DNA from 3 places in the Prosthecomicrobium sp. N25 genome. Region 2 is predicted to be linked to each of the others. Evidence: predicted binding sites of a transcription regulator. Region 2 holds the regulator's gene; each other region holds the start of a gene.
The links. Region 2 encodes HrcA, which represses chaperone genes, less so after heat shock. Its sites were predicted from a motif close to GTTAGCACTCNCNNNNNGNGAGTGCTAAC; they were not measured.
Positions count from the first base shown of each region.

Region 1: a site for HrcA is predicted at 3,734-3,762, ahead of groES (co-chaperone GroES). Genes of this name have one in related genera too.
Region 3: a site for HrcA is predicted at 5,544-5,572, ahead of groES (co-chaperone GroES). Genes of this name have one in related genera too.

Region 1 covers NZ_JBBCAT010000004.1:84,320-94,193, forward strand. The annotation lists gene WBG79_RS22470 (multicopper oxidase family protein) at 1-152, opposite strand, end outside; gene WBG79_RS22475 (hypothetical protein) at 407-556, shown strand; gene WBG79_RS22480 (hypothetical protein) at 562-1,083, opposite strand; gene groL (chaperonin GroEL) at 1,571-3,211, opposite strand; gene groES (co-chaperone GroES) at 3,256-3,570, opposite strand; gene WBG79_RS22495 (usg protein) at 3,925-4,206, shown strand; gene WBG79_RS22500 (acyltransferase family protein) at 4,722-5,843, shown strand; gene cueR (Cu(I)-responsive transcriptional regulator) at 5,899-6,291, shown strand; gene WBG79_RS22510 (putative bifunctional diguanylate cyclase/phosphodiesterase) at 6,307-8,532, opposite strand; gene WBG79_RS22515 (peptidase) at 8,661-9,407, opposite strand; gene WBG79_RS22520 (transglutaminase family protein) at 9,599-9,874, opposite strand, start outside.
Region 2 covers NZ_JBBCAT010000002.1:156,575-166,448, forward strand. The annotation lists gene WBG79_RS15500 (substrate-binding domain-containing protein) at 1-167, opposite strand, end outside; gene gshB (glutathione synthase) at 182-1,129, opposite strand; gene WBG79_RS15510 (YraN family protein) at 1,201-1,575, opposite strand; gene rsmI (16S rRNA (cytidine(1402)-2'-O)-methyltransferase) at 1,572-2,510, opposite strand; gene WBG79_RS15520 (penicillin-binding protein activator) at 2,633-3,835, shown strand; gene hemW (radical SAM family heme chaperone HemW) at 3,905-5,056, opposite strand; gene rdgB (RdgB/HAM1 family non-canonical purine NTP pyrophosphatase) at 5,058-5,693, opposite strand; gene rph (ribonuclease PH) at 5,693-6,406, opposite strand; gene hrcA (heat-inducible transcriptional repressor HrcA) at 6,560-7,639, shown strand; gene hslV (ATP-dependent protease subunit HslV) at 7,785-8,348, shown strand; gene hslU (ATP-dependent protease ATPase subunit HslU) at 8,381-9,694, shown strand; gene WBG79_RS15555 (helix-turn-helix domain-containing protein) at 9,844-9,874, opposite strand, start outside.
Region 3 covers NZ_JBBCAT010000001.1:1,216,468-1,226,341, forward strand. The annotation lists gene WBG79_RS05480 (glycosyltransferase family 2 protein) at 1-978, shown strand, start outside; gene WBG79_RS05485 (methyl-accepting chemotaxis protein) at 1,005-3,020, opposite strand; gene groL (chaperonin GroEL) at 3,444-5,078, opposite strand; gene groES (co-chaperone GroES) at 5,179-5,475, opposite strand; gene WBG79_RS05500 (hypothetical protein) at 5,814-6,167, shown strand; gene WBG79_RS05505 (PAS domain-containing protein) at 6,188-6,508, opposite strand; gene WBG79_RS05510 (TIGR01459 family HAD-type hydrolase) at 6,655-7,524, opposite strand; gene mutL (DNA mismatch repair endonuclease MutL) at 7,649-9,601, shown strand.

The sequences.
Region 1 (9,874 bases), on a different contig from region 2:
TTGGCGGCCTCCTCGCTGCGCGCCTTGCGCCTGGACGAGCGCGTGGAGGCGCTGCGCTTCGGGCTGCGCTTCCGGGCTGCCATCGCATCGGTCGCGACAGCGGTGCCGGCGGCGGCGAGACCGAGGAGTAGCAGGCGTCGGGTCAGTTCCATCGAGACCTCTGGTTGGGGAGCCGTCGGTCGGCCCTCGGGCCTCGCCGCCTCGTACGAGGCGTGGCGGCGGATCGGGCGCCGGGGCGGGCAATGCAGCTGGTATTCCGAAAAACGCGGGAGGGCGCAAGCATCTGGCGGTCGAGGGGCGGCGGGGCGTCGCTGAACCTTGCGTGAATGGGCCGGTCAGCGTCGCTCCAGGTGCGGCGGGTTACTCAGACCGGAACAAGGATAGAGCCGGCTCCGAGGTTCCCGCGATGAGCAAGATCATTCCTGCCCTTCTTCTCGCCGCCATGACGACGGCGTCGGTCGTCTCGCTCGGCCAGGCCAGGGCGACGGGCCTGGCCTATGCCGGGCCGGAGGGGGGTCCGGCGCGGGCCGCTCCCGTGGCGATCGCCAGCCGCTGACAGGCTCAGTCGAGGCTGCAGGCCCAGATCGTGCGCACCTTGGTGGCGTAGCGCGCGTTCGGATAGCCGTCGAAGAAGCCGGCGACCAGAAGCGTCTCGCTCTCGCCGGGCATCACGGTGCCGGCGGCCGTCATCACGGTGTCGCGCAGGTCCATGGTCTGCGCGACGATCTCGATCTCGCGGATCACCTTGCCGGGCAGCGGGTTCCTGACGTCCCACGTGAAGGCGTTCGACTGGACCACGTAGGAGGGGCTGGCGCCGCGCACCGCCCTGAACTCGTCGAGGGACAGGGGTTCCGGCCGGCAGGACTCGACGCGGCGGCGGACCGGGTCCGCGACCCGGGCGAGCGCCTCGCCCTCGCAGAGGTCGCGGCAGCGGCGCATCTCGAAGCGGATGCGGTCGTCCGGGATGGCGCTATCGGTTAGGCGCGGGGCCAGGCACTGGCGGAAGCAGGTCTCCGCGGCGGCGGGCATCGTGCCGCCGATCAGGAGCAGAAGGGCGGCGGCGGTCAGGTGGGGCTCTTGCATGGCGGCGTCTCCGGGGCGGGCCGGACGGTTACGCGTGAGGCGCCCGTCCGGATGCGCGGACCACGCCGCAGCCCGGGGCCGGGTTCCAGGGCCGTCGCGGGAGCCGGGCCCTGAGCGGGCATTGCAGCGAGGCTCCGCGACCCGCAGGGGCAGGGCGGAGGATGCCCACGGGGACGCGGTCCCCGGTTCCCACCCTGTTTCATCAATAGAAATACAAATGCCGTGCGACGACATGCCCCTGAAACAACGGGGCCCTAGATTGAGATCACAGGACGGCTGCGGCTTGCGCCGAAATTGAGGCCCGACCTGGAAGTTTTGATCTGCACGGCCGTTCCGGAAGTCGGATTCGAAGATCGAAGGCCCCGTTCGTCGGGCCATTCACGGGGGGCGTGGCGGTTGCCGCGCCCTTTCTTTTTGCGCCTCTGCGGCAAAGAAAGAGGGCGCCGGATCGCTCCGGCGCCCCTTGTGCTCGTTTCCGATCGGTCGATCAGAAGTCCATGTCGCCCATGCCGCCGCCGGGCATGCCTGCCGGCGCGGCGGAGGCCTTCTTGGGCTTCTCGGCGACCATCGCCTCGGTGGTGATCAGGAGGCCGGCCACGGAGGCGGCGTCCTGGAGCGCGGTGCGCACGACCTTGGCCGGGTCGATCACGCCGAACTTGAACATGTCGCCGTACTGGCCGGTCTGGGCGTTCCAGCCGAAGGCGCTGTCCTTGTTCTCGAGGATCTTGCCGACCACGATGGAGCCGTCGTCGCCGGCGTTGATGGCGATCTGGCGGGCCGGCGACTGGATCGCCTTGCGGACGATCTCGATGCCGGTCTTCTGGTCGGCGTTGGCCGGGGTGAGGGCGGCGAGGGCGCCGAGGGCGCGGAGCAGGGCGACGCCGCCGCCCGGCAAGACGCCTTCCTCGACCGCGGCACGGGTTGCGTGCATGGCGTCGTCCACGCGGTCCTTCTTCTCCTTCACCTCGACCTCGGTCGCGCCGCCGACGCGGATCACCGCGACGCCGCCCGCGAGCTTGGCCAGGCGCTCCTGGAGCTTCTCGCGGTCGTAATCCGAGGTGGTCTCCTCGATCTGCGCCTTGATCTGCGACACCCGGGCCTCGATCTCCTTCTTGGAGCCGGCGCCGTCGACGATCGTGGTGTTCTCCTTCTCGATCATCACGCGCTTGGCGCGGCCGAGCATGTCGAGGGTGACGTTCTCGAGCTTGATGCCGAGGTCCTCGGAGATCACCTGGCCGTTCGTGAGGATTGCGATGTCCTCGAGCATGGCCTTGCGGCGGTCACCGAAGCCCGGGGCCTTGACGGCCGCGACCTTGAGGCCGCCGCGGAGCTTGTTGACGACGAGCGTGGCGAGCGCCTCGCCCTCGACGTCCTCGGCGACGATGACCAGCGGCTTGCCCGACTGGACCACCGACTCGAGCACCGGCAGCATGGCCTGCAGGCCGGAGAGCTTCTTCTCGAAGATCAGGATGTAGGGATCCTCGAGCTCGGCGCGCATCTTCTCGGAGTTGGTGACGAAGTAGGGCGAGATGTAGCCGCGGTCGAACTGCATGCCCTCGACGACGTCGAGCTCGGTCGTCAGGCTCTTGGCTTCCTCGACCGTGATGACGCCCTCGTTGCCGACCTTCTGCATCGCCTCGGCGAGGAAGCGGCCGATCTCGGTGTCGCCGTTGGCCGAAATGGTGCCGACCTGGGCGATCTCCTCGTTGGAGGTGACCTTCTTGGCGCGGGCCTTGAGGTCCGCCACGACGGCCTCGACGGCGAGGTCGATGCCGCGCTTCAGGTCCATCGGGTTCATGCCGGCGGCCACCGCCTTGGCGCCTTCCTTGACGATCGCCTGGGCGAGCACGGTCGCGGTCGTGGTGCCGTCGCCGGCGAGGTCGTTCGTCTTCGAGGCCACTTCGCGCACCATCTGGGCGCCCATGTTCTCGAACTTGTCCTCGAGCTCGATCTCCTTGGCGACGGTGACGCCGTCCTTGGTGATGCGGGGCGCGCCGAAGGACTTCTCGATGACGACGTTGCGGCCCTTGGGGCCGAGCGTCACCTTGACGGCATTGGCGAGGATGTCGACGCCGCGCAGCATCTTGTCGCGCGCATCGACGGAGAATTTCACTTCCTTGGCAGCCATGGCTGTTCTGCTCCGATTGTCTTGACGTATCGCGGGTCTGTCGCTCAGGCGGCCTTCTTGGCCGATGCGGTCGCCTCGACGATGCCGAGGATGTCGCTCTCCTTCATGATCAGGAGATCCTGGCCGTCGATCTTCACCTCGGTGCCGGACCACTTGCCGAACAGCACGCGGTCGCCGGCCTTGACGTCGAGGGGAACCAGCTTGCCGGTCTCGTCGCGCGCACCGGGCCCGACAGCGACGACCTCACCCTCCTGCGGCTTCTCCTTGGCGGTGTCCGGGATGATGATCCCGCCCGCGGTCTTCTGCTCGGCCTCGAGCCGGCGGACGACCACGCGATCGTGCAGGGGACGGAATGCCATGTTTCTTGCTCCTCCGATGGACGGGGCTTCGCTCGTTCCGAACGCCCCGATGGGTCGATGGACCGTGTCCCTCGTCCCGTGCCTCCCATGGCCCCGGGGAGGGGACACGCGGCTGTGAGTTAAGCGGGCGCCAGACGGGCTTCAAGGGGGTCGGACGAATTTTTTTGGCACTCACGTAGGGAGAGTGCCAGCCGGAGCGGAGCCATGCGGGCCACCGCCCGCGCGGTCTGGCAGCAGTCTCGGCGCCATGCTGCTAAGTCTCTGAGGCGGAACAATAATTTAACGATTCGGGTCTTGCATGGAGGGAGCGGTTTTGCTCTCCTTGGGACAGAGCTTGGTGAAGGGAGAAGCTCCATGCCGGAAAGACGGGTCGACGACGCCTTCCGCCTGCAGATGGAAGGATACGGACTGACGACAGCCAACATCCTCTATCGCATGCCCGACCATCCCGCGATCCTTCAGACATACATTTGGCAGGACTACGACCTCGCTCCGAAATTTCCGGAGCTCGAACGATTCCTCGACTTCTGGAACCGCGAGCTGGACGGCCCGATCTTCAAGGTCGAGGTCGCGCACCAGCGGCTCGTCCGCCCGGGCGAGTGGCGCGCCGTGAGCGGGCTCTTCAAGCTGCACTGATCCCGGCGGTCGACGAGACGGCGGGACCGGCGCGACGGGCTCGCCGACGCGCGGCGGGCCTGTGCCGCGTCGCGTCCTCCACGTCCTGGGCGGACCGGCCCGGAGCCCTTCTCGCTCTCCCGGATGGGACACGGCTCTGCGGCCTGCCGGAGCGCACTCCGGTCCGCCTTGCGGAAGCCGCCGGCGCCGAGGCGCTCCCGACATGACCCCGCAGGCATTTCGGGCCGGGTAACCTTTCCCGCCATAAACCTTAATGTGTGAAGTGCAGGCCAGTTGCCGCGCGCGGTTATGCTTTGATCTTGAAAGATCCACGACCTCTTTCTACTCTCGACAGGGGAATGGGCGGCCCGCGCAGTCCCGGTGTCGTGCGTTCCTATAAGAATTCTTGAATACCATTAAGCATGTTTGAAAGACACCTGTGCAAAATCTCGGCATTCCGACTCCTCCCAGCCGGCCGGACCTCGTCCCGGCCGTCCTGTGCCGTTGCGGCGCTGCGTTGAATTCGGGGGCGAACCATGCATGACGAATTCAACAAGAGTGCCCACGGGCTGCGCGGCATCGCGGCGCTCATGGTGTTCTACGCCCATATCTTCGGAGGGTCGGCCGAGCATATCTACGCCCAGTCCGAGGCCTACGTCTCCGCCGTGGCCGCGCCCTGGAGCGTCGGCGTCTTCGGCGTCAATCTCTTCTTCATGATCAGCGGCTTCGTTATCTGGCCGAGCATCGTCCGCTACGAGCCCTGGGACTTTGCCAAGCGCCGCTTCGTCCGCATCTACCCCCTCTTCCTGGTGCTGACGATCCTCTTCATCGTCCTCAACGGGATGACGAACGCCTACCCGAAGCTCAACAATCTCGGGACGATCATCCCGGCCTTCTTCTTCCTGGACCTCTACACGCATACGGACCAGCTCACCCCGAACGCGTGGAGCCTGACCTACGAGGTCCACTACTACGCGCTCGCCTGCCTCGCCTATCACTTCATCGCCCGGCGCTTCCACCCGCTCGGGGCGGCGCTCGCCGGCCTGGCGTGCATCGGATTCCTGTTCGCCTTCCCGATCACCTTCTACTTCATCGGAGGCGTCCTGGTCCGGACCGTCTACGACCGTCAGCTGATACGCTCGACGCTGCTCGTGCGGACGGTCGAGGTCGTCGCCTTCCCGATGATGATCTGGCTGGCGAGCCTCGGGCACGTCGAATATGTCTGGGCGCGCTTCGCCGACGGCTTCGTGCCGCTGAGGATCTACTTCTCGATCCTGTATTTCTGCTGCGCTGTGCAGCCCGGCAGCCTGACGAGCTTGCTCCTGCGCAACAAGGTGGCGGCCTACCTTGGAACCGTCAGCTACAGCCTCTACCTCGTGCATCCCTACACGTATTACGCGACCCGTCTCCTGTTCAAGAAGTTCGGACTGTTCACGCCCGATATCGCGCTCTCCATGACCACCTTCGCGCTGGTGACCACCGCCGTGACCATTCCGCTCACGCATCTCTTCTGGCGCACCTTCGAGACCATGCCCTACAGGATCATCTTCGGTCAGTGGGTCTACCGCGACCAGGCACAGGAACGGCCGCCGAGGGGCATCCTTGGCCTCTTCAGGGGAATTGGACGCCGCTCCGCGAGTCCGACCGTCACCCCTTGACCTTCCCGTGGCGGGAACCCTTATCTCCGGACGACCGCATCCGGAGACCCCTCCCATGAACATTGCCGCTGCCGCCGAAAAGGCCGGGCTGACCGCAAAGGCGGTCCGCTACTACGAAGAGATCGGGCTCCTCGCCGCCCCGCGCCGCGCCAACGGCTACCGCGACTACGGCCGGACGGAGGTCGCCAAGCTCCAGTTCCTGGCGCGGGCGCGGGGACTCGGCTTCTCGGTCGAGGACTGCCGCCAGCTCCTCTCGCTCTGGGGCGACGCCCACCGGGCCTCCGCGGACGTGAAGTCGCTCGCCGAGCAGCGCATCCGTGAGGTCGAGGCCAAGATCCGCGAACTGCAGTCCCTCAAGCGGACCCTCGCCACCCTGGTCTCCGCCTGCCACGGCGACGAACGCCCCGACTGCCCGATCATCGAGGACCTCGCCGGCCACGCGCATTGAGGCGGGCTGAAGCCCTCACGCCACCGCGCGGAAGCGGTCGTTCAGCGGGCGCTCCAGGAACTTGGCGACTTCGGCGGCTGGCATCGGCTTGGCGCAGAGGTGGCCCTGGACGGCGCTGCAGCCGGCGGCCTGGACGAAGCGGAACTGGCCGAAGGTCTCCACGCCCTCGGCGACCGTCTCCAGGCCGAGCTTGCCGGCCAGTTCCACCATGGAGTGGACGATGGTGGCGACCTCCGCGGAGGTCTCCAGCTTGGCGACGAAGCTGCGGTCGATCTTGATCGTGTCGAAGCGGAAGCGCGACAGGTAGTTGAAGCTCGACTGGCCGGAGCCGAACTCGTCGAGCGCGATGCCGACGCCGGCGGCGCGCAGCGTCTCGATCGCCGAGATGGCCACGTCGGCGTCGGTCAGCAGGATGTTCTCGGTGATGTCGACCTGCAGGCGGTCCGGGTCGAACCCCTCGTCGGCGAGGATCGCCAGGAGGTCCGCCGCGAAGGTCGGCTGGCGCATCTCGATCGGCGAGATGTTGACGGCCAGCTTGATGCCGGGCCAGCGGTGGGCGTCGCGGGCGGCGCGGTGCAGGATGAAGGCGCCGATGTCGCGGATGAGGCCGCATTCCTCGGCGATCGGGATAAACTCGCCGGCCGAGATGCGCCCGCGGGTCGGGTGGTCCCAGGCGACGCGGGCCTCCACGCCGACGGCCTTCATCTCGGCGACGGAGAAGAAGGGCTGGTAGAGCACGGTCAGGCGATTCTCGGTCAGCGCGGCGCGGAGGTCCTGGCGGAGGGACTGGCGCTTGCGGTGACCGTCGTCCATGTCGGGCTCGAACAGGAACCAGCGGCCGCGGCCGCCACCCTTCGCCCGGTAGAGCGCCAGGTCGGCCTTGTGCTGGATCTCGGCGCGGTCGGTGCCATCGACCGGCGCGATGGCGCAGCCGACGCTCGCGGCCGGGTAGATGGTGCGCTCGCCGAAGGACACAGGACGGGCGATCTCGGCGACGATCTGCGACAGCCGGTTCTCGACCTCCTGGCGGGTCGGCGCGGAGCGGATCACGAGGCAGAACTCGTCGCCGGAGATGCGGGCCGCCGTATCGCCGTCGCGCGCGATGGCGGCGAGGCGCCGGCCCGTCTGGCGGATCACCTCGTCACCCGCCTGATGGCCGAGCGTGTCGTTGATGTCCTTGAACTTGTCGAGGTCGACATAGACGATCGCGGTGCAGCGCTTCGGGTCGGTGGCAGCCTCCGCCAGGGCCTCCTCGATGCGCTGCCCGAGCAGGACGCGGTTGGCGAGGCCCGACAGGGCGTCGTGCAGGGCGGCGTAGGTGGCGCGCGCCTCGCTGTCGGCGAGTTCGCGGGTGCGGCGGTTGAACTTGCGGACGACGACGAGCGCGAAGGCGACGAACAGGGCCATGGCGACGAGGAGCAGGGGCGCCAGGTGCTGCATCATCTGGTAGCCGGGCTGATGGGGGCGCCAGAGGAGGAAGCCGAGCGTCTCGCCGGCCGTGCTCTTCACGGGGATCGCTGCGCGGCCGATCTCGTCGTCGTCGGACGCGGGCGGGCGGAACCGGAGGTCCGGAAGCACGAAGCGGCGAGCGAGCCGCTCCAGCATGTCGCCGGCGACGAGCCGTACACTCACCACGATCGTCGGCGGAATGGTCTTCTTGGGAACCTTGCCGTCGTCGGGGACGATCGCGACGGCCGCGACGATCGCGGCCTGGCCGGTCACCTGCATGACGGCCTGCTCGCGCAGGACCTTGCCGACGATCTGCTCCGGATCGTCGCCGCCGGCCGGCCGGTGGGCCGCCTCGGCCACCTGCAGGCGGAGGCGGTCGATGACGGGGGAGACGTCGGCGAGGATGCCGCGCAGATCCTTCGGATCGGTCGAGCGGCCGGCGATGTGGCCCTGCAGGACCGTGCGGGCGGGGGAGACGACGAGCACGATGTCGTGGCGGTGGTCGCGCCAGAGGCGGTCGCCGAACACGCGCTCGGCGAAATCTGGCTCGAATTTTAAATGCGTGCGGCGGTAGACCTCGTCGGAGATGGCCGTGCGCTGGATGTCTACGGCGATCTGGTCCTGCTCTTGTTCGAAGCCGTTCCAGGCGAGCCGGACCTGCCGGGCGACGGCGAGATCGTTCGACTGCTGCGCGGTCCAGGCGGCGGAGATCGACAGGAACAGCATGGTGCAGGCGACGAGGGCGGCGATCGACTGCACGACGGACGCGTCGCCCGTCGCCCTGCCGAACACACTCCGGATCCTCTCAAACAGCATCGCCCGTGAAGCCCGCCATCCTGCGTGCCCGATCATGGGGCAGGGGGCGTTGCGGACGGGTTCAGCCGGGCCGGCGGATTTGAGCGAGAAAGTTGCTAGAATTCTTAGTTGTCGAGCCCGTAGGGCGGGCGCGGGATGTTCTGGTGGGCGGCCCGGAGCGCGGCCGACCAGCGCTCGCGCAGGTCATGGAAATAGGGTTCGCCCGGCTCGACGCGGTGGACGAGTTCGGTCTGGACGGCGTCGCGGCGCATCACGGCGAGGTCGATCGGCATGCCGACGCCGAGATTCGACCGCATGGTCGAATCCATGGAGATGAGGCCGATCTTCAGGGCGTCGGGCAGGTCGACGTCGAACTTGATGGCGCGATCGAGGATCGGCTTGCCGTACTTGTGTTCGCCGATCTGCAGGTAGGGCGTGTCGACGGTCGCCTCGATGAAGTTTCCGGCCGAATAGACCATGAAGAGGCGGAGCCGGCCGCCCTTGATCTGGCCGCCGAGCAGCATGGTCACGTCGAAACTGAGGTTTTTCTGCTCCAGCATGCGACCGTCGAGGCGATAGACCTCTCGGATGGCGCGGCCGAGGAGCTGGGCGGTCTTGAACATGGTCGGGGCCGACTCGATCGTCTCGATCTCGCCGGTCTCCGGGTTCTCGAAGCCCTCGGTCACGAGGCTGACGATGGATTGGCTGATCGCCAGGTTGCCGGCGGTGGCGACCGCGATGGCGCGCTCGCCCGGGCGGTTGAAGACATGCAGCTTGCGGAAGGTGGCGATGTTGTCGAGGCCGGCATTCGTGCGCGTGTCGGCGATCATCACCAGACCGCCCCTCACCAAGATCCCGCAACAATAGGTCATGGTCCCACCCCGTCGGCCCGTCCCGCGCCCTGCGGTTTCGCAGATGGCGGGCGGGATCGCAAGGGGCGCCACCCGGCTGATCCGGGTGGCTCAGTCCACGCCGGCCATGATCGCGTGCCTCTTGCAAGGAGATACCGCCAGGGGTGGGCCCCGGTCCGCGGCATCGGGCATGGCAATTTTACCCGCAAGCCTCAAAACTCCCCCGTCTTCTCCACCGTGACCCGGACCGTCATGGCTTCGCCGTCGCCGCCGTAGCGGGTGCCGCGGATGGGGGCGGCGTCGAGGTAGTCGAGGCCGCAGGCGAGGCGGACGTAGGCGTCGGTGGGGCAGCGGTCGTTGGCGGCGTCGAAGCCGATCCAGCCTAGGCTGCCGCCGACCCAGGCCTCGGCCCAGGCGTGGCTGGCGCCGAGCGGGCCGGGCTCGGCCGGGTCGTACATGTAGCCGGAGACGTAGCGGGCGGGGATGTC
Region 2 (9,874 bases):
CGGGCGCGTTCGCCGCAGCCGTCGCGGATCGCCTGGAAGAAGGGGCTGTCGGCGGTCGGGGGCACGATAGCGAAGCGATAGGGCTGCGCCGCGGCGCCGAGGGACGGCGCCAGCCAGAGCAGCGCGAAGGCCAGCAGCAGGGCGAGGGCGCGCCGGTGGTCCGACATGGGGGGTCTCCCGCTCAGGACCGGCCGAGCCGCGCTTCGATGCGGTCCCAGACGAGGGCGGCGATGTCGGGGCCGCCGAGGCGCTTGACCGCCCGGATGCCGGTCGGCGACGTCACGTTGATCTCGGTCAGGAAGCCGCCGATCACGTCGATGCCGACGAAGATCAGGCCGCGTTCCCGGAGCGCCGGGCCGAGGCGCTCGCAGATCTCGCGTTCGCGCGGAGTGAGCTCGGTGGCGACGGCCTGGCCGCCGCGCACCATGTTGGAGCGGAGGTCGTCGACCGCCGGGACCCGGTTGATCGCCCCGGCGAACTCGCCGTCGACCAGGATGATGCGCTTGTCGCCGTCGCGCACCTCGGCGCGGTATTGCTGGGTCACCCAGGGCTCGCGGAAGGTGGTGGTGAACATGTCGAGCAGGGAGCCGAAATTCTCGTCCTCGGCCTTCACCCGGAACACGGCCGCGCCGCCGTTGCCGTAGAGCGGCTTCATGACGACGTCCCGGTATTCGGCCCGGAAGGCACGGATCTCGTCCGGATCGCGCGAGATCAGCGTCGGCGGCATCAGGTCGGGGAACTCGGTGACGAAGACCTTCTCGGGGGCGTTGCGGACATGCGCCGGGTCGTTGACGACGAGGGTCTTCGGATGCACGCGCTCCAGGAGGTGCGTGGCCGAGACGTAGTGCATGTCGAAGGGGGGATCCTGGCGCATGTGGATCACGTCGAAGCGGGAAAGGTCGGCGCGCTCCTTCGTGCCGAGGGTGAAGTGGTCGCCCTCCTGGTCGCGCACCTCCACGGGCTCGACAGCGGCGTAGACCTTGCCGTCGCGCAGCGCCAGCCGGTCGGCGGTGTAGTGCCAGAGGCGGTGGCCGCGGGCCTGGGCCTCCAGCATGAGCGCGAAGGTGGAATCGCCGCGGATCCGGATCCCCGCGATGTGGTCCATCTGCACGGCGACGTCGAGCGGCATGGCGGGCTCCGATCCTTCTGGTTCGTCCTGTCTAGCGCCCGCCGCGCCGGGGGGCAACGCGGGCCGGGCCCTCAGCGGGCGGGCCGGAACGCGTCCTTCATGTGGTGGGGCCAGCGGCGCGGGACCACCAGCACGATGTCGAAGCGCTGGTCGAAGTCGGCGAAGGCGGGATGGCGGGCGACCCAGAGCTCGGCGGCGGCGGCGATCCGGCGCGCCGCCGTGTCGGAGACCGCCTCCAGGGCGGCCTCGCGGGTCTGCCGGGCCTTCACCTCGACGAAGGCGAGGAGGCGGCCGCGCCGGGCGACGAGGTCGATCTCGCCGGCGCCCGAGCGGTAGCGGCGGTCAATGACCGCGTAGCCCTTGAGCCGGAGCGCCCAGGCGGCCAGGGTCTCGGCGGAGAGCCCCCGGCGGTAGGCCTGCCGGCGGGCCGGGGCCGGACCGCTCACGGGACGTCCCCGGCCTTTAGGGTGAGGGCGCGCTCGTAGAGCGCCTTGCGGTCCGCCCCGAGCAGGCGCGCCACCTCGGCGGCCGCCTTGCCGGGCGGCAGGCGCTCCAGGGCGGCGCGAAGCATGCGGTCGATGTCGTCGGGACCGGCCTCGGCCGGGGCCGGCGGGCCGATGACGATGACGATCTCGCCGCGGGGGTCCTTGTCGGCCCAGCGGCCGGCGAGCTCGCCGAGGCTGCCTCGCACGGTCTCCTCGAAGGCCTTCGTCAACTCGCGGGCGACGGCGGCGGGGCGCTCCGGCCCGAGCCGGTCGGCGAGGTCGGCCAGGGATTCGGCGAGGCGATGGGGCGATTCGTAGAGGACCAGGGTGGCCGGGACGGGCGCGAGTTCCTCGATGCGCCGGCGGCGCGCCTCCGTGCGGGCCGGCAGGAAGCCGGCGAACAGGACCGTGTCGCTGGGCAGGGCGGAGACAACCAGCGCGGCGAGGAGCGCGGAGGCGCCCGGCAGAGGCACGACCTTGTGGCCCGCCGCCGCGGCGGCCTCGACCAGCTTGTAGCCCGGGTCGGAGACGAGGGGCGTGCCGGCGTCCGAGACCAGCGCGACCACCTTGCCCTCGGCGAGCGCGGCGAGGATCCGGGGGCGCTCGGCCGCCGCGTTGTGCTCGTGATAGGCGGTCAGCCGCGGCTTCAGTCCGTAGCGGTCGAGGAGCACGCGGGTCACCCGGGTGTCCTCGCAGGCGACCAGGTCGGCGGTCGCCAGGGTCTCGAGCGCGCGGATCGTCATGTCGCCGAGATTGCCGATCGGGGTCGCGACGATGTAGAGGCCCGGGGCGGGACGGGCAGCCTCGAAGCGGTGGGGCCCGATGTGGTAGCCGGGGCGGCTGCCGGTCTCTGCGGCCAAGGCGGGTGTCCTTCGACGGGGATGGTCCCCCTGCATAGCCGACCCGTGGCGGTTCGGCCACAGAGGGGGGCCGCGAAAGGCTATTTTGACTAAGGGTCACGACGCGGTCACAATCCGCCGGCTTTTCCCGCCGAAATCCTGCGCTGGAGATCGTCCCCGTGACGCCTGCCGATCGCCGTTCGTTCCTCCTGTCGGCCGCCCGACTTCCGCTCGCGGGTGGCCTCCTCGCCCTGGCGGGTTGCACCGGGACGAGCGGGCCGGGCACACTCTTCGGCGACGGCAAGACGGTGACGTCGCCGCCTGCGGGGGCGGGCGGCAACGTGATGGGCGCGGGCGGCGTCAGGGTCGCGATGATCCTCCCGAACTCGGCGGGGGGCCAATCGAGCGCGCTCGCCCAGCAGATCAAGAACGCCGCGGACCTGGCGCTGCAGGACTTCCCCGGCTCCAACATCCAGATCATGGTCAAGGACGATGGCGGCACCACCGAGGGCGGCCAGGCGGCGGCGAGCCAGGCGGCCGCCGAGGGCGCGCAGCTGATCGTCGGGCCGCTCAACGCGGTCGCGGCGCGCGGCGCCGCCGGTCCGGCCCGGCAGGCAGGCATTCCGGTCGTCGCCTTCACGACCGACACGAGCGTGGCGAGCCGCGGGGTCTACCTGATCGGCTTCCTGCCGAGCGCCGACGTCGAGCGCATCGTCGCCTTCGCGGCCCAGCAGGGACGCCGGTCCTTCGCGGCCCTCGTGCCCGACGACGCCTACGGGTCGGTCGCCGAGGCCGCCTTCCGGCAGGCGACCGCCCAGGCGGACGCGCGGGTGATGGGCATCGAGCGCTATCGCGACTCCACCGAGATGCAGGCCAAGGCCGCGGTGATCGCGAAGCTCGGCGCGCAGATCGACGCGGTCTTCGTGCCCGACCTCGCCGCCAATGCCGCCCAGGCGGTGCAGGCCATGTCGGCTGCCGGGCTCGACACCCGCAAGGTCAAGATCCTCGGGACGGGTCGCTGGGCCGACCCGGCCGCCCTCGCCTCCCCGGCGCTGGCGGGCGGCTGGTACCCGGGGCCCGACCCGGTCAAGATCGACGGCTTCCGCCAGCGCTACCGGCAGGCCTACGGGGCCGAGCCGGCCTCCCTCGCGGTCCTCGGCTACGAGGCGGTGTTCCTGGCCGCCGGGCTGGTGCGCAACGCCGGCTCGAACCCGTTCCGCGAGGACGTGCTCCTGTCGCGCAACGGCTTCCTGGGCGTGACCGGCCTGTTCCGGTTCCGCCCGGACGGGACGAGCGAGCGCGGGCTGGCGGTCTTCGAGATCGCGCAGGGCGGCGCCAAGGTGGTCGGCCCGGCCCCGAAGCAGTTCGGCAGCGGGACCTGACGCGGATCCCTGCAGACGCGGGGGCGCGAGCGTTTCACGTGAGTCCGGCGCGGACCGGGCGGGGGCCGGTCACGCGGCGAGGTCGGCGACCAGCGCATCCAGGACCGCGAAGCCGGCCGGCGTGGCGCGCAGCCGGCGGCCGGGTCCGACCTCGACGAGGCCGTGGCCGGCCAGGTCGGCCAGGCGGGCCCTGTCGAGGCAGCGCCCGGAGAGCAGCTCGTAGCGGCCCAGGTCGATGCCCTCGCGCAGGCGCAGGCCCATCAGCAGGAACTCGTCCCCCTGCTCGTCGAGGGTCAGCAGGTCGTCGGTGACGAGGCCATGGCCCGCCGTCTCGACGCTCTGGAGCCAGCGCTCCGGCACCTTCTCGCAGGCCGTCGCGTGGCGGCCGTCGGCGAGCGCGAGGCGGCCGTGGGCTCCGGGCCCGACGCCGACATACTCGCCGTAGCGCCAGTAGACCAGGTTGTGCCGGCATTCCGCCCCGGGGGCGGCGTGGTTGGAGATCTCGTAGGCGGGCAGGCCGGCGGCGTCGAGTTCCGCATGGGTCGCCTCGTAGAGGTCGGCGGCGAGGTCCGGACCGGGCACCACCAGCTTGCCGGCGCGGTGCAGGTCGGCGAAGCGCGTGCCCTCCTCGATGGTCAGCTGGTAGACCGAGAGGTGGTCGGCGGCGAAGGCCAGGGCGCGGGCGAGCTCCGCGCGCCAGGCCTCGACCGTCTGCCGGGGGCGGGCGTAGATCAGGTCGAAGGAGAGGCGCGGGAAGGTGTCGCGCGCGAAGCCGATGGCCTTCAGGGCGTCGGCGACGTCGTGAAGACGGCCGAGAGCCTTGAGGTCCGCGTCGTCGAGCGCCTGGACGCCGAGGGAGACCCGGTTGACCCCGGCGGACCGGTAGCCCCGGAAGCGCTCGGCCTCGACGCTCGACGGGTTCGCCTCGAGGGTGATCTCCACGTCCGGGGCGAAGGCCCAGTGGCGGGCGATCTCGTCCAGGATGGCGCCGACGGTGGCGGGGGCCATGAGGGAGGGCGTGCCGCCGCCGAAGAAGATCGAGTCCACGCTGCGCCCCGGCGTGCGCGCCGCCATCGCGGCGAGTTCGGTGGCGAAGGCGCGGGTGAAGCGGGCCTGGTCGGGCGGGTCGTGCCGGACGTGGCTGTTGAAGTCGCAATAGGGGCACTTGGCCGCGCAGAAGGGCCAGTGCACGTAGACGCCGAAGCCGGGATCGGCCGTCATCTCAGGCGTCCAGGCAGGCGCGGGCGAACTGGCTGAAGGCGCGGGCCCGGTGGGAGAGGCCGTCGCGCCCGGGCCCGCGGCCATGCTTCTCCTCGGCGGTCATCTCGCCGAAGGTGCGCGTCTCGCCGTCGGGCAGAAACATCGGGTCGTAGCCGAAGCCGCGCTCGCCCCGCGGCGGCCAGACCAGCATGCCGTGGACCTCGCCCCGGAAGGTCTCCTGGTGGCCGTCCGGCCAGCACAGGCAGAGGGCGGCGACGAAGTAGGCGCGGCGCGCGTCGGGGGTGACGGCGCCCTTCTGCTGCAGGAGCTCCTCGACGTTGCGCATGGCGCGGCCGAAGTCCTTGTCGGGACCGGCCCAGCGGGCGGAGTAGATGCCCGGGTCGCCGCCCAGCGCCACCACGGCGAGGCCGGAATCATCGGCGAGCGCCGGCAAGCCGGAGGCCTCGGCGGCCGCGCGGGCCTTGAGTTCGGCGTTGGCCTCGAAAGTCAGGCCGGTCTCCTCCGGCTCGGGCAGGCCGAGGCTACCGGCCGAAACCGCCTCCAAGCCGTAGGGCGCGATCAGGTCGTTGATCTCGACGAGCTTGCCCTTGTTGTGGGTGGCGACCACGAGGCGGCCCGACTCGAGCTTGCGGGGCATCAGAGGATCGCCATCCGCTGCAGGTCGACGAGGCGGCCGATGCCGGTCCGCGCGAGGCCGAGGAGGGCGTGCAGCTGCTCCTCCGTGAAGGGCTTGCCCTCGGCCGTGCCCTGGATCTCGACGATGCCGCCCGAGCCGGTCATGACGAAGTTGGCGTCGGTCTCGGCGGCGGAGTCCTCCACATAGTCGAGGTCTAGAACCGGCTCGCCCTTGACGATGCCGCAGGAGACCGCGGCGACGTGGTCGCGCAGCACCTTGGTCTTGATCAGGTCGCGGGCGCGCATCCAGGCGAGGCAGTCGTTGAGGGCGATCCAGGCGCCGGTGATCGAGGCGGTGCGGGTGCCGCCGTCCGCCTGGATCACGTCGCAGTCGACCGAGATCTGGCGCTCGCCGAGGGCCTCCAGGTCGACGACGGCGCGCAGCGAGCGGCCGATCAGGCGCTGGATCTCCTGCGTGCGGCCGGAGGGCTTGCCGGCGTTCACCTCGCGGCGGGTGCGGTCGTGTGTGGCGCGCGGCAGCATGCCGTATTCGGCGGTGACCCAGCCGCGGCGCTGGCCGCGAAGCCAGGACGGGACGCCCTCCTCCAGGCTCGCCGTGCAGTAGACGTGCGTGTCGCCGAACTTCACCAGGCAGGAGCCCTCGGCATGCTTGGAGACACCTCTCTCGAGGGTCACGGGGCGCATCTCGTCGGGCGCGCGCTTGGATGGACGCATTCGGCGGTCTCGCTTCTCGGGTCGATCCGGGTTCCGTACTCCTCGACGGCGCGGCGAGCAAGCCGAAAGGGGAACCGAGACGGCCTCCGGGTGATTGAACGGCGCGGCCAGCCGTGGTTCCATCGGCGGCGGTAAGGCGAGGACAGGAGGTCCATGACGAAGGCCGTGACCATCCCCCCGAGCAACAGCCTGTCGCAGCTCGACGAACGCTCGCGCGAGATCTTCAAGCGCATCGTCGAGGCCTATCTCGACACCGGCGAGCCGGTCGGTTCGCGCAACGTCTCGCGCGTCCTGCCCATGACGCTATCGCCCGCCTCGGTGCGCAATGTCATGCAGGACCTGGAGCATCTCGGCCTCATCTATGCGCCGCACACGTCGGCCGGGCGTCTGCCGACCGAGCAGGGCCTGCGCTTCTTCGTCGACGCGCTCCTGGAGATCGGCGACATCGCCCAGGACGAGCGGGCGCGTATAGAGGCCGAGATGAAGGCCGGCGGCGAGACGCGCCCGATGGAGAAGGTGCTCACGGAAGCGAGCCAGATGCTGTCCGGCCTGTCACGCGGGGCCGGCGTGGTGCTGACCCACAAGGCGGACCTTCGGCTGAAGCACATCGAGTTCGTCCGGCTGGAGCCGCAGAAGGGCCTCGTGGTGCTGGTCAGCGAGGACGGCACGGTGGAGAACCGGATCGTCGACCTGCCGGCCGGCCTGCCGCCTTCGGCGCTGGTCGAAGCCTCGAACTTCCTCAACGCCAACATCCGCGGCCGGACGCTCGCGGAGGCGCGGGCGGAGAACGAGCGGCTGCAGGCGGAGCGCCAGGCGCGGCTCGACGAGCTGACCGCGCGGGTGGTGCAGGCCGGGCTCGCGACCTGGGCGGGCGCCGCGGAGGACCGGCCGCAGCAGCTCATCGTGCGCGGCCGCGCCAACCTGCTCGAGGACGTCAAGGCGGCGGAGGACCTGGAACGCCTCCGGCTCCTCTTCGACGACCTGGAGCGCAACCGGGACCTGATCCAGCTTCTCGGCTCCGCGGAACGGGGCGAAGGGGTCAGGATCTTCATCGGCTCGGAGAACAAGCTCTTCTCGCTCTCAGGCTCCTCGCTGGTGGTCTCGCCCTACCGCGACAAGGAGAACCGGATCGTCGGCGCGCTCGGCGTGATCGGCCCGACCCGCCTCAACTACGGCCGCATCATCCCGATGGTCGACTTCACCGCCAAGATGGTCGGCAAGGTGCTGGGGTGAGGCGGCGGCTGACCCTGTGGAAATCCCGCGAGGGCATGACTAAGTGAAGGCGCGTGGCGGGACGCCCGTCCCGCCGTTCGTATCGCCGTCCGCGTTCGGCCATCCTCCCGATCGCGCGCCCGCGGGCCGGCCGGAGTCGCTTTCCATGGACAATCAACAGGGTTCGCCCCTCGCCTGGCACGGCACAACCATCCTGGCGGTGCGCAAGGCGGGCCGGGTGGTCATCGCCGGCGACGGGCAGGTGAGCCTCGGGCAGACGGTCTTGAAGTCGACCGCCCGCAAGGTGCGGCGCATCGCCAAGGGCGAGGTGATCGCCGGCTTCGCGGGCGCCACCGCGGACGCCTTCACGCTGTTCGAGCGGCTGGAGTCGAAGCTCGAGCAGTATCCGCGGCAGCTGACGCGGGCCTGCGTGGAGCTCGCCAAGGACTGGCGGTCGGACCGCTACCTGCGCAAGCTCGAGGCCATGATGCTGGTCGCCGACAAGACGGTCACGCTGGTGGTCACCGGCAACGGCGACGTGCTTGAGCCTGAGGGCGACGTCATGGGCATCGGGTCGGGCGGCAACTATGCGCTGGCGGCCGCCCGGGCGCTCGTCGACCTCGACCTCGACGCGGAGGCGATCGCCCGCAAGGCGATGGGCGTGGCCGCCGAGATCTGCGTCTACACCAACACCAACCTCACCATCGAAACGCTCGACAGCGAGCGCTGAGCCGGGCCCGGCCCCAACGGATTTTTTGAGCGATGACCCAGTTCTCCCCGCGCGAGATCGTGTCCGAACTCGACCGCTACATCGTCGGCCAGAAGGAGGCGAAGCGGGCGGTCGCCATCGCCCTCCGCAACCGCTGGCGCCGCCAGCAGCTGACCGGCGCCATGCGGGACGAGGTGCTGCCGAAGAACATCCTGATGATCGGGCCGACCGGCGTCGGCAAGACGGAGATCTCGCGGCGGCTCGCGAAGCTCGCCGGGGCGCCGTTCCTGAAGGTGGAGGCGACCAAGTTCACCGAGGTCGGCTACGTGGGACGGGACGTCGAGCAGATCGTGCGCGACCTCGTCGAGGTCGGCGTCGGCCTGGTGCGCGAGCAGAAGCGCAAGGCCGTGGAGGCCAAGGCGCATCTGGCCGCGGAGGAGCGCGTGCTCGACGCGCTGGTCGGCAAGAGCGCGAGCCCGGCGACGCGCGAGAGCTTCCGGGTGAAGCTGCGCGCCGGCGACCTCGACGACAAGGAGATCGAGATCGAGGTGGCGAGCAGCGGACAGGGCACGCCCAACTTCGAGATTCCCGGCATGCCGGGCGCCACCATCGGGGTCATGAACCTCGGCGACGTGCTGGGCAAGGCCTTCGGGGGGCAGAAGAAGCCGCGCCGCGTGACCGTCAAGGACAGCCACGGAATGCTGCTGACGGAGGAATCCGACAAGCTGCTCGACCAGGATCAGGTGGTCGCGGAGGCGATCCGCTCGGTCGAGAACGACGGTATCGTGTTCCTCGACGAGATCGACAAGATCTGCGCCCGCAGCGAGGGCGGCCGCGCCGGGGCCGACGTCAGCCGCGAAGGCGTGCAGCGCGACCTGCTGCCGCTCATCGAGGGCACGACGGTGGCCACCAAGTACGGGCCGGTGAAGACGGACCACATCCTCTTCATCGCGTCGGGGGCCTTCCACGTGGCGACGCCGGCCGACCTGCTGCCCGAGCTGCAGGGCCGCCTGCCGATCCGCGTGGAGCTGAAGCCGCTCGACCGGGACGACTTCCGCCGCATCCTGACCGAGACCGAGGCGAGCCTGATCAAGCAGTACGTGGCCCTGATGGCGACGGAAGGCCTGACCATCAGCTTCACGGACGACTGCATCGACGAGATCGCCTCGGTGGCGGTCGACATCAATGCGACCGTGGAGAACATCGGCGCCCGCCGGCTGCAGACCGTGATGGAGCGCGTCCTCGACGAGATCTCGTTCACGGCGCCCGACCAGGCCGGCGAAGAGGTCGTGATCGACCGCGCCTATGTGCGGGACCACATCGGCGACCTCGCCAAGAACGCGGACCTCAGCCGGTTCATCCTCTGACGGCTTGCCGACTCCTTCGGGTCGGACCCATCCGGCTCGACCTCTCGATCTGCGCCGCGAGGCCGGACGCTCGGTTGGATGCCCGGGACAGAGCCCGGGCATGACAGAGACTGAGTCCGTGCAAGGGTCATGTCTCGGGCCACCCGCCGTCACACCCCGTCCTTGGCGGCCGCGGCGCGG
Region 3 (9,874 bases), on a different contig from region 2:
ATGGTCGTCGACGACGACAGCCCCGACGGCACCGCCTCGGTCGTGAAGGCGATCGCGGCGCAGAATCCGCGCGTGCGCTGCATCCGCCGCGTCGGCCGCCGCGGACTGTCCGGCGCCTGCATCGAGGGGATGCTGGCGAGCGCCGCGCCCGTCGTGGCCGTCATGGATGCCGACCTGCAGCACGACGAGGCGCTGCTCCCCCGCATGGTCGAGGAGATCCGCAAGGGCGCGGACCTGGTGGTCGGCAGCCGCTACGTCGGCGGCGGCTCGACCGGCGAGGGCTTCTCCTCAATTCGCCAGTGGGGCAGCGAGACCGCCACGGCCCTGGCCAAGAAGATGCTCGGCGTGGACCTGACCGATCCCATGAGCGGCTTCTTCATGATCCGCCGCGAGAAGGTCGAGGCGGTCGCCGGCGAGCTCTCGCGCGAGGGCTTCAAGATCCTGCTCGACATCGTCTCGGCCGTCGAGGAGCCCCTCGCCACCGTCGAACTGCCCTTCACGTTCCGCGGCCGCAATGCCGGCGAGAGCAAGCTCGACAGCCTCGTCACCGCCGAATACCTGGGCCTGCTCTTCTCCAAGCTGTCCGGCGGCGTCCTGCCGGTCCGCTTCCTGATGTTCGCGACGGTCGGCGCGAGCGGCGTGGTCGCCCACCTGCTCGCCCTCTACTTCGCCCTCGACGTGCTCGGCTATAGTTTCGAGTGGAGCCAGTTCTTCGCCGTCATGGCCGCCATGACGTGGAACTTCGTGCTCAACAACCAGCTCACCTACCGGGACCGCCGGTTGACCGGCCTCGCCTTCTTCTCGGGCCTGATCACCTTCTATCTCGTCTGCAGCTTCGGCACGATCGCCAATGTCGGCGTGGCGAGTTGGATCCACGGCTTCCATCCGGTGCCGTGGATCGCGGGCCTGACCGGCGCCGTCATGGGCGCCGTCTTCAACTATGCGGCGAGCTCGGTGCTCACCTGGCGGAGCAAGTAGCGCCGGCCGTCCGGGATCTCCCCCGATCAGGCGTTACGGTCGGACATCCGTCGCTCGATGCTCTGCCGGGCCTGCTCGACGATGGTCGGGATCGACGACCGGATGCGGGTCGTCGCCTCGGTCATGTGGTCGGCGAGCCCGCCCACCTCGACCGCCATCCCGGTCGACCGTGCCGCCAGCCCGGAGATCGCGCCGACCCGCGTGTCCAGTTCCCCGGTAGCGCGCTGGGCTTCCCCGATGATCCGCTGGAACTCGCCGGTCATCGCCCTTTGCCGGCCCATCGCGTCCCCGATGGTCGTCGTGGTCGACGCGAGCGAGCCGATGGTCGCCCCGAAGGCCCCGATCACCTCGACCGCCTTTCCGGTCCTCGCCTGGATCTCCTGCACCTTCGCGGAGATGTCGGTCGTCGTCTTGCCGGTCTCCCCGGCGAGCGCCTTGACCTCGGAGGCCACGATGGCGAAGCCGCGTCCGGCCTCGCCGGCGCGTGCCGCCTCGATGGTGGCGTTGAGGGCGAGCAGGTTGGTCTGCGCCGCGATGCCCGCGATGGCGTCCACGAAGCCGCCGATCTCCTCCGCCGCCCGCGCGAGGGCGCCCACCCCCGCCGCGGCCGCCTCGGCCTGGGCCACGGCCGACCGCATCACCTCGGCCGAGCCCGAGACGAGCCGGTCCACCTCCCCGATCGCCTGCACCATGCCGCTCGAGACCGAGCCGGCCTGCTCCGCCATGGCGCGCGCCACCTGCGCGTGGCCTCCCGCCTCCCGGGTGGCCGCCTCGACGGCGCTCAAGGCCGCCCGCATCTCGTCCGACTTCGACCGCGCGAGGTCCGCCGAGGCCACGATGCTGTCGAGCCCGGTCGATGTCTCCGCCTCCACCTTGCCGGCCATCTGCTTCAGGGTGTGCCGGTTCGCATCCTCGGTGCGTCGCGTGGTCTCGATCAGGTCGCGCTCGCGCATCGCCGCGACGCCGTCCCGCAGGTAGATGACCGAGCGCGCGATGGCGCCGATCTCGTTGGGCAGGTCGGTATGAGGCACCGGGATCGTCAGTTCCCCGCGCCGCATGCGGTCGAGCGCCGTCACGAGCCCGGCGATCGGATGCGTGATCGATCGCGTGACCGCCGCCACCAGCATCGCCGCCAGCGCGAGGAAGACCCCGATCAGGGCGAGGCTCCGGACCAGCCGGCTCTCGAAGCCGTCGATGCGCGCGAGGAGCAGCCGGTCGAGTTCCCCCGCCGCCCCGGTCCAGAAAGCATCGAGCGCCGACTGCATGGCGTGCAGCGGCTCGACCACGCGGCCGAGGCCCGACGCGTCGCTCTCGACGACGGCCGCGCGGACGACCGGCCGCATCGCGTCGAGCAGCCGGCGGCTCGCCGCCTCGAGAGCTTCCCCCGGCGCCTGCAGGGCACGCCGCACCGAACCGTCCCGGCTTTCCCGCATGGCGGCGTCGAGCGACGATTCCAGCCCCGCCTGCGCCGCCTCGTATTCGCCGAGCTTGCCGACGAGTTGCAGGACGTCGTCAAACCCGACCCGCGACTTCCCGTTCACGGCGACCAGCGCCTCGTGAAGATCGCTTCCCGCGACCGCCAGCTGTGCCGCCTTCACGACGACGAGGTCCATCACGTAGAAGGAGTCGAGATCGGGATCGAGGATCAGGTTGGACTCGTCCCCCACCTTGCCGATGAACGCCTTGCCGGCGGCGAGGGCCGCGGTCCGCCGGTCGGCCCGGAACCCGTCGAGTTCCGCAGCGTAGGCCCGGGAGAGCTCCGACGACTTGAACAGAACGTCGTTGGCCGGTGCCTGCGCCTTCCAGGCCGCGGTCGCGGCCGCGAGGGCCGTCCTGTCGATGGCACCGTTGCGCGCAAGCTGCGTCACCCCGGCCCAGATCGGCCTGAGATAGGCCGTACCCTGCACCTCCTTGCTGGCGAAGGCGATGTCCTTCCAGGATTGCACGACGAAGAGAGCCGTCGGCAGGGCAATGGGAATTGCGAGCGCCAGGCATATGGCCAGTAGTCGCGGCAGAATGCCGATCTTTGAAATCCATGACATCGAAGTCGTCCCCTCATGACATCGATGAGGAAGTTTTGATCTGTAGGATGTGAATGAAATGATAAGGTTAGAATTATATCAGATGCTTATCTGAATTACGAAATTACCGCGACATACACTATCGTAGAACTGACAAGAGTCGGCAGCGGACAGGCGCCATGGCGCGCGACACGGCCCTTCGGTTTCACCACGCCGTGCCGAACGAAAAAAGGGGAGCGGTCGCCCGCTCCCCGTGTTCTCCGTTCGATGGCCATGCCGCCGCCTGTCGCGACAGCGCAAGCGTTGTCGCGACGACGTGTGAGCGGAGGCGGCGGCCCCGAACCCTAGATCAGAAGTCCATGCCGCCCATGCCGCCGCCTGTCGCGACAGCGCAAGCGTTGTCGCGACGACGTGTGAGCGGAGGCGGCGGCCCCGGACCCTAAATCAGAAGTCCATGCCGCCCATGCCGCCGCCGCCGGCCGGCATCGCCGGCTTGTCCTTCGGCAGCTCGGCGACCATCGCCTCGGTGGTGATCAGCAGGCCGGCGACCGACGAAGCGTCCTGCAGGGCCGTGCGCACGACCTTGGTCGGGTCGATGATGCCGGCCTCGACCATGTTCACGTAGGTCTCGGTCTGGGCGTCGAAGCCGGAGTTGTCGTCCTTCGACTCCAAGAGCTTGCCGACCACGATCGAGCCTTCAACGCCGGCGTTTTCGGCGATCTGGCGGATCGGCGACTCGAGCGCCTTCATCACGATGTTGATGCCGGCCTGGACGTCGGCGACTTCGGACTTCAGCTTCGAGACGGCCTTCTTGGCGCGCAGCAGGGCGACGCCGCCGCCCGGAACGATGCCTTCCTCGACCGCGGCGCGTGTGGCGTTCAGGGCGTCGTCGACGCGATCCTTGCGCTCCTTGACCTCGATCTCGGTCGCGCCGCCGACGCGGATGACCGCGACGCCGCCGGCGAGCTTGGCCAGACGCTCCTGCAGCTTCTCACGGTCGTAGTCCGAGGTGGTCTCCTCGATCTGCGCCTTGATCTGCGAAACGCGGGCTTCGATTTCCTTCTTCTTGCCCGAGCCGTCGACGATCGTGGTGTTCTCCTTGGCGATCGTGACCTTCTTGGCCCGGCCGAGGAAATCCACGGTGACGTTCTCGAGCTTGATGCCGAGGTCTTCGGAGATGACCTGGCCTGCGGTCAGGATCGCGATGTCCTCGAGCATCGCCTTGCGGCGATCGCCGAAGCCCGGCGCCTTGACGGCCGCGACCTTGAGGCCGCCGCGCAGTTTGTTGACGACGAGGGTGGCGAGCGCCTCGCCCTCGATGTCCTCGGCGATGATCAGCAGCGGCTTGCCCGACTGCACGACCGACTCCAGGATCGGCAGCATCGCCTGCAGCGACGACAGCTTCTTCTCGTGGATGAGGATGTAGGGATCCTCGAGCTCGGCGATCATCTTGTCGGCGTTGGTGATGAAGTAGGGCGAGAGGTAGCCGCGGTCGAACTGCATGCCTTCGACGACGTCGAGCTCGGTCTCGAGGCTCTTGGCCTCCTCGACCGTGATCACGCCCTCGTTGCCGACCTTCTGCATCGCCTCGGCGATCATGGCGCCGATCGACTTCTCGCCGTTCGCCGAGATCGTACCGACCTGGGACACTTCGGCCGAGGTCTTGATCTTCTTGGAGCGCTTCTGCAGGTCCTTGATGGCCTCGGCCACGGCGAGATCGACGCCGCGCTTCAGGTCCATCGGGTTCATGCCGGCGGCGACCGCCTTGGCGCCTTCCTTGACGATGGCCTGGGCGAGCACGGTCGCGGTCGTGGTGCCGTCGCCGGCGAGGTCGTTCGTCTTCGAGGCCACTTCGCGCACCATCTGGGCGCCCATGTTCTCGAACTTGTCCTCGAGCTCGATCTCCTTGGCGACGGTGACGCCGTCCTTGGTGATGCGCGGGGCGCCGAACGACTTCTCGATCACGACGTTGCGGCCCTTCGGGCCGAGCGTCACCTTGACGGCGTTGGCGAGGATGTCGACGCCGCGCAGCATCCGGTCGCGGGCGTCGCCGCCGAATTTAACGTCCTTGGCAGCCATGTTCTTGTCTCCAGTCTGTTCGGGAAACCGGCCGGGCGCTCGACAGCGAGTCCGAGGCGGCCGGAGAAGGGGGGAGGGGGAACGTCCGGATCCGGTTGGATCAGCCGACGATGCCCATGATGTCGCTCTCCTTCATGATGAGGAGATCCTGGCCGTCGAGCTTGACCTCGGTGCCCGACCACTTGCCGAACAGCACCTTGTCGCCGACCTTGACGTCGAGCGGGACGAGCTTGCCGCTCTCGTCGCGCGCGCCAGGTCCGACGGCGATGATCTCGCCCTCCTGCGGCTTCTCCTTGGCGGTGTCCGGGATGATGATCCCGCCCGCGGTCTTCTGCTCGGCTTCGAGGCGCTTCACGACCACGCGGTCGTGCAGGGGGCGGAAGGAGGTCTTGGCCATGGGAAGAGAACCCTCGAGGTTGAAACTCAGACTGGCGCGGGATCGGCGGACCGCCCCGGCGCCCGGCGCTTGGCACTCGTCGGACGGGAGTGCTAGCAGCCGATGCGGAGATAGGCGCGCGCTTCCGCGCTGTCAAGGATTTCCCTTCGACAGGCCTGCAAGACTGCGAGGGTCGGGCGACAAATATTTCACATCGGATACTACGTAATCGCTGTGAAAACGATGCTTTCTGGAGTCGTCGCGCTTGAAATCCTCCAGAAAAAAACCTAATGTCTCAATACGTAGCCTCAAGTAGTGTCTTGTCCTGCGGCCCTGCCCTGATCGGAAAGGCACTCGCCTTGTCAAGCTTTTACAGTGTCGACGATGTGGCCGGAGTCATCGTCGTCGACCCGCGACGGGGACACAGGGTCAAGTTCACGAACAGCGCCGTCGAGCGTTGCGTCGGATACTCTGCGGAGGATCGCGGCCTGACCTGCTTCGCGCTGGTCGACTGCTCTCTCGACCTCCTGACGGTGCCGGGCGACGCGATGGTCGATACCTCGGCCTATCTGCACTGTCGGGACGGTGTCAGCTACGAAGTGGAAACGCAGATCGTCCGTCACTTCGACAGGGACGGCCGGCTCGACTTCTATTTCCTGGTCTTGGCCGTCGGCGAAGTCCTCGAGGTCCTGGATCAGGGCCTGACCGTCTGAGGGTCGCCGCGGCCCGCCGTTCAACCCGTATAGGGCTCCGGATTCTGGAACCCGACGAAGCAGGCGAGCCGGTCCCGGGGGTCGAGCATCGGGCGGATGTCGAGGGCGTTCCAGAACGGGGTGCCGTCGGCCTTGTAGTTGAGGATGCGGACGATCACCCGGGCTTGCGCCGCGAGCCCAGCCCCGAGCTGGAGGCGCGCGATCGGGTCCGTGCCCTTCCCCTGCAGAAACCTGCAATTGCGGCCGATGACATCGCCGCGGTCATAGAGCGTGAAGTCGTAGAAGGCTGGACTCGCGAACAGGACCGGCATGTCGAAAGCAAAGGGGTCGCAAATGACCATGGACTGATCGGGATTCGACCCGATCATGCGAGCAGCCAGAGTCCCTATGTCATTCGAAGACATGAAAATATCCATCCGTGGCGAACTCGCATGCTAGCACGCGGATCTGCGAAGTCGATTGAAATCGTCGGGCGTGGCCGGAAGAGTCACCAGCCGAGGCGGGCCATCATCGCCGTCGCCCCGAGCCCTTCCGACTTGAGCCGCGCCGAGACGAGCGCCGGGTCGGGATGGGACGGATCGCCGAAATCCAGGGCGTGGATCCCTCCCGTGACGAACAGGACGTCGAGGTCCTGCGCGTCGGCGCCGCGGATGTCGGTCGGCAGCCCGTCGCCGATCGCCAGGATCTCGCGCGTGGCGAGGCTCTCCCCGGCGATGCGGGCGATCCGCGTCCGCGCCGCGTCGTAGATGGGCCGGAACGGCTTGCCGAGCATGACGACCTCGCCGCCGATCTCCTCGTAGAGCCGCGCCAGCGCCCCGGCGCACCAGACGAGCGTCTCGCCCCGCTCCACCACGATGTCCGGGTTGGCGCAGACGAGCGGCACCCCGCGCGCCGCGAAGGCGGTGAGCCGCGGCCGGTAGTCCTCCGGCGTCTCGCGTTCATCGTCGAACAGCCCGGTCACCGACAGGATCTCGCCGGCCCCGTCGTCGACCAGCCGGCCCGGCAGCCCGTCGTAGAGCGTCAGGTCGCGCTCCGGCCCGATATGGACGATCCCGCGCTCCGCCCGCGAGGCCAGGCAGTCGCGCGTGACGTCCCCGGAGGTGACGATGTCGTCGTAGGCCTCCGTCCGCACCCCGAGGGCCCGGATCTGAGCCCGGATCGGCTCGGCCGGCCGCGGCGCGTTGGTGATCAGCACCACGATCCCGCCCGTCGCCCGATAGGCCTCCAGCGCCTCGCAGGCGGGTCGGAACGCCGCCACGCCGTTGTGCACCACGCCCCAGACGTCCGACAGCACCGCCCGGTAGCGCGGGGCCAGGACGGAGAGGCCGGCGACGAGATCGGGAGAGACGCTGCGCATTGGGAATGTCCGGTCTGACTGCGAAGCCGCGATCAGTAGCCGGAGGGGCCGGGGGATTCAACGTCCGCCCGGTGACGCCGACGCGCGAATCCGCGAGAATGGCGCCCCGAGCCACCGAGGCGCCATGACCGTCATCCGCCAGCTGAACGACGACACGATCAACCGCATCGCCGCCGGCGAGGTGATCGAGCGCCCGGCGAGCGTCGTCAAGGAACTGGTCGAGAACGCGCTGGACGCCGGCGCGACGCGCATCGAGGTCGCCACCGCCGGTGGCGGCAAGACCCTGATCCGGGTCACCGACGACGGCTGCGGCATGACGAGGGCCGACCTCGTCCTGGCGGTCGAGCGTCACTGCACATCCAAGCTGCGCGACGACGACCTCCTCGACATACGCACCCTCGGCTTCCGCGGCGAGGCGCTGCCCTCCGTCGGCGCCGTCGCCCGCCTCGCCATCGCGACCCGCCACGAGGCCGAGCCGCATGGCTGGGAACTGGCCGTCGAGGGCGGGATCAAGGGCGAGCCGCGTCCCGCCCCGCTCGCGCGCGGCACCCGCGTCGAAGTGCGCGACCTCTTCTTCTCGACCCCCGCCCGCCTGAAGTTCCTGAAGTCCGACAAGGCGGAGGCCGCCGCCGTCACCGAGGTCGTGCGCCGGCTGGCGCTGTCCCGGCCCGACGTCCGCTTCGCACTCGGCGGCGCCGACCGCAATCCCGTCGACTATCAGGCTGCCCGCGGCGAGGATCCCTGGCTCGCCCGCATCGCCCAGGTGGTCGGCGACGATTTCCCCGAGAACGCGGTCCGCATCGACGCCCTGCGGGAAGGCATCCGCCTCGCCGGCCACGCCGGGCTGCCGACCTATCACCGCGCCGCCTCCACCCAGCAGTACCTGATGGTCAACGGCCGCCCCGTGCGCGACCGGCTCCTCCTCGGCGCCCTGCGCGGCGCCTATCAGGACCTGATGCGCGGCGACCGGCATCCGGTCGTGGTCCTCGACATCCGCCTCGACCCCCACGAGGTCGACGTCAACGTCCACCCGACCAAGGCCGACGTGCGCTTCCGCGAGCAGGGGCTGGTGCGCGGCCTCGTGGTCGGCGCCATTCGCGAGGCGCTCGCCCGCGCCGGCCACCGCGCCTCCTCCACCGGGGGCGAGCGCACCGTCGCGGCCTTCCGGATCGGCGCCCTGCCGGAGGCGCCGGGGGCCGGCTTCCGCATCCACACGGGCCGCGCCGAGGAGGGGCTCTCCGACCGCCCGCCCGGCCCGCCGCCCCGCGCCGCCTGGGACTGGCGCGCCTCGCCGTTCCGGCCGCCGGAGGTGGACGAGGCCGCCTTGGCGGACGCGGCCGGCGAGACGTCCCAAGGCCGCGGCTTTGCCGAGGCCGTCCAGGCCGCCTTCGAGCCGGACGCGGGTGCCGTGCTGCGCCAGCCGCCCCTCGCTCCCGGCTTCGGCCTCTCCGCCGATGCCCGCCCGGGGGACCGGGACGTCGACGCCGAGCGTGCCGCCCGGCCCCTCGGCGCCGCGCGGGCGCAGCTCCACGAGAACTATATCCTGGCCCAGACCCGCGACGGCCTTGTCCTCGTCGACGCTCACGCCGCCCACGAGCGCCTGACCTACGAGAAGCTGAAGCGCCAGCTCGCCGAGGCCGGCATTCCGCGCCAGATGCTGCTCGTCCCGGAGATCGTGGAGCTGCCCGAGGAGGACGTCGCCCGGCTCATCGCCGCGGCCGGGGACATCGCCCGCGCCGGCCTGGTGCTCGAGGCCTTCGGCCCCGTCGCCGTCGCGGTGCGGGAGATCCCGGCTCTCCTGAAGAGCTTCGACATCCGCGGCACGATCCGCGACATCGCCGACGACCTGGCAGACCGCGAGGCGACGACCCGCCTGGAGGAGCGGATCAACCGGATCCTCTCCACCATGGCCTGCCACGGCTCCGTCCGCACCGGCCGCCGCCTTCGGCCGGAGGAGATGGACGCGCTGCTGCGCGAGATGGAGGCGACCCCCAACTCCGGCCAGTGCAATCACGGCCGCCCGACCTTCGTGGAGCTGAAGCTCGCCGACATCGAGCGGCTGTTCGGGCGGCGCTGAGCGGGCGACTCGGCGGTTCGGCGATGACTGGCGCTTCCCGTCGCTGCGGGCCGGAACGCAGATGCGGATCCGTGGCCGCCGGGCAGGATCCATGGTTGAATCGGAGCATCAACAATACGAATGTAAGAACAAAAATACGAAAATTGCCAGTCCTGTTAAAAATTACATTGCAAAATCACGAAATCCACCAACCGTTAACCCAAGGTCACTTACTATTATTCTAGATGGGCGGGCCTCCAGAGGACTTCGGCCGGCCGTCCGCTTTCAAGGAGG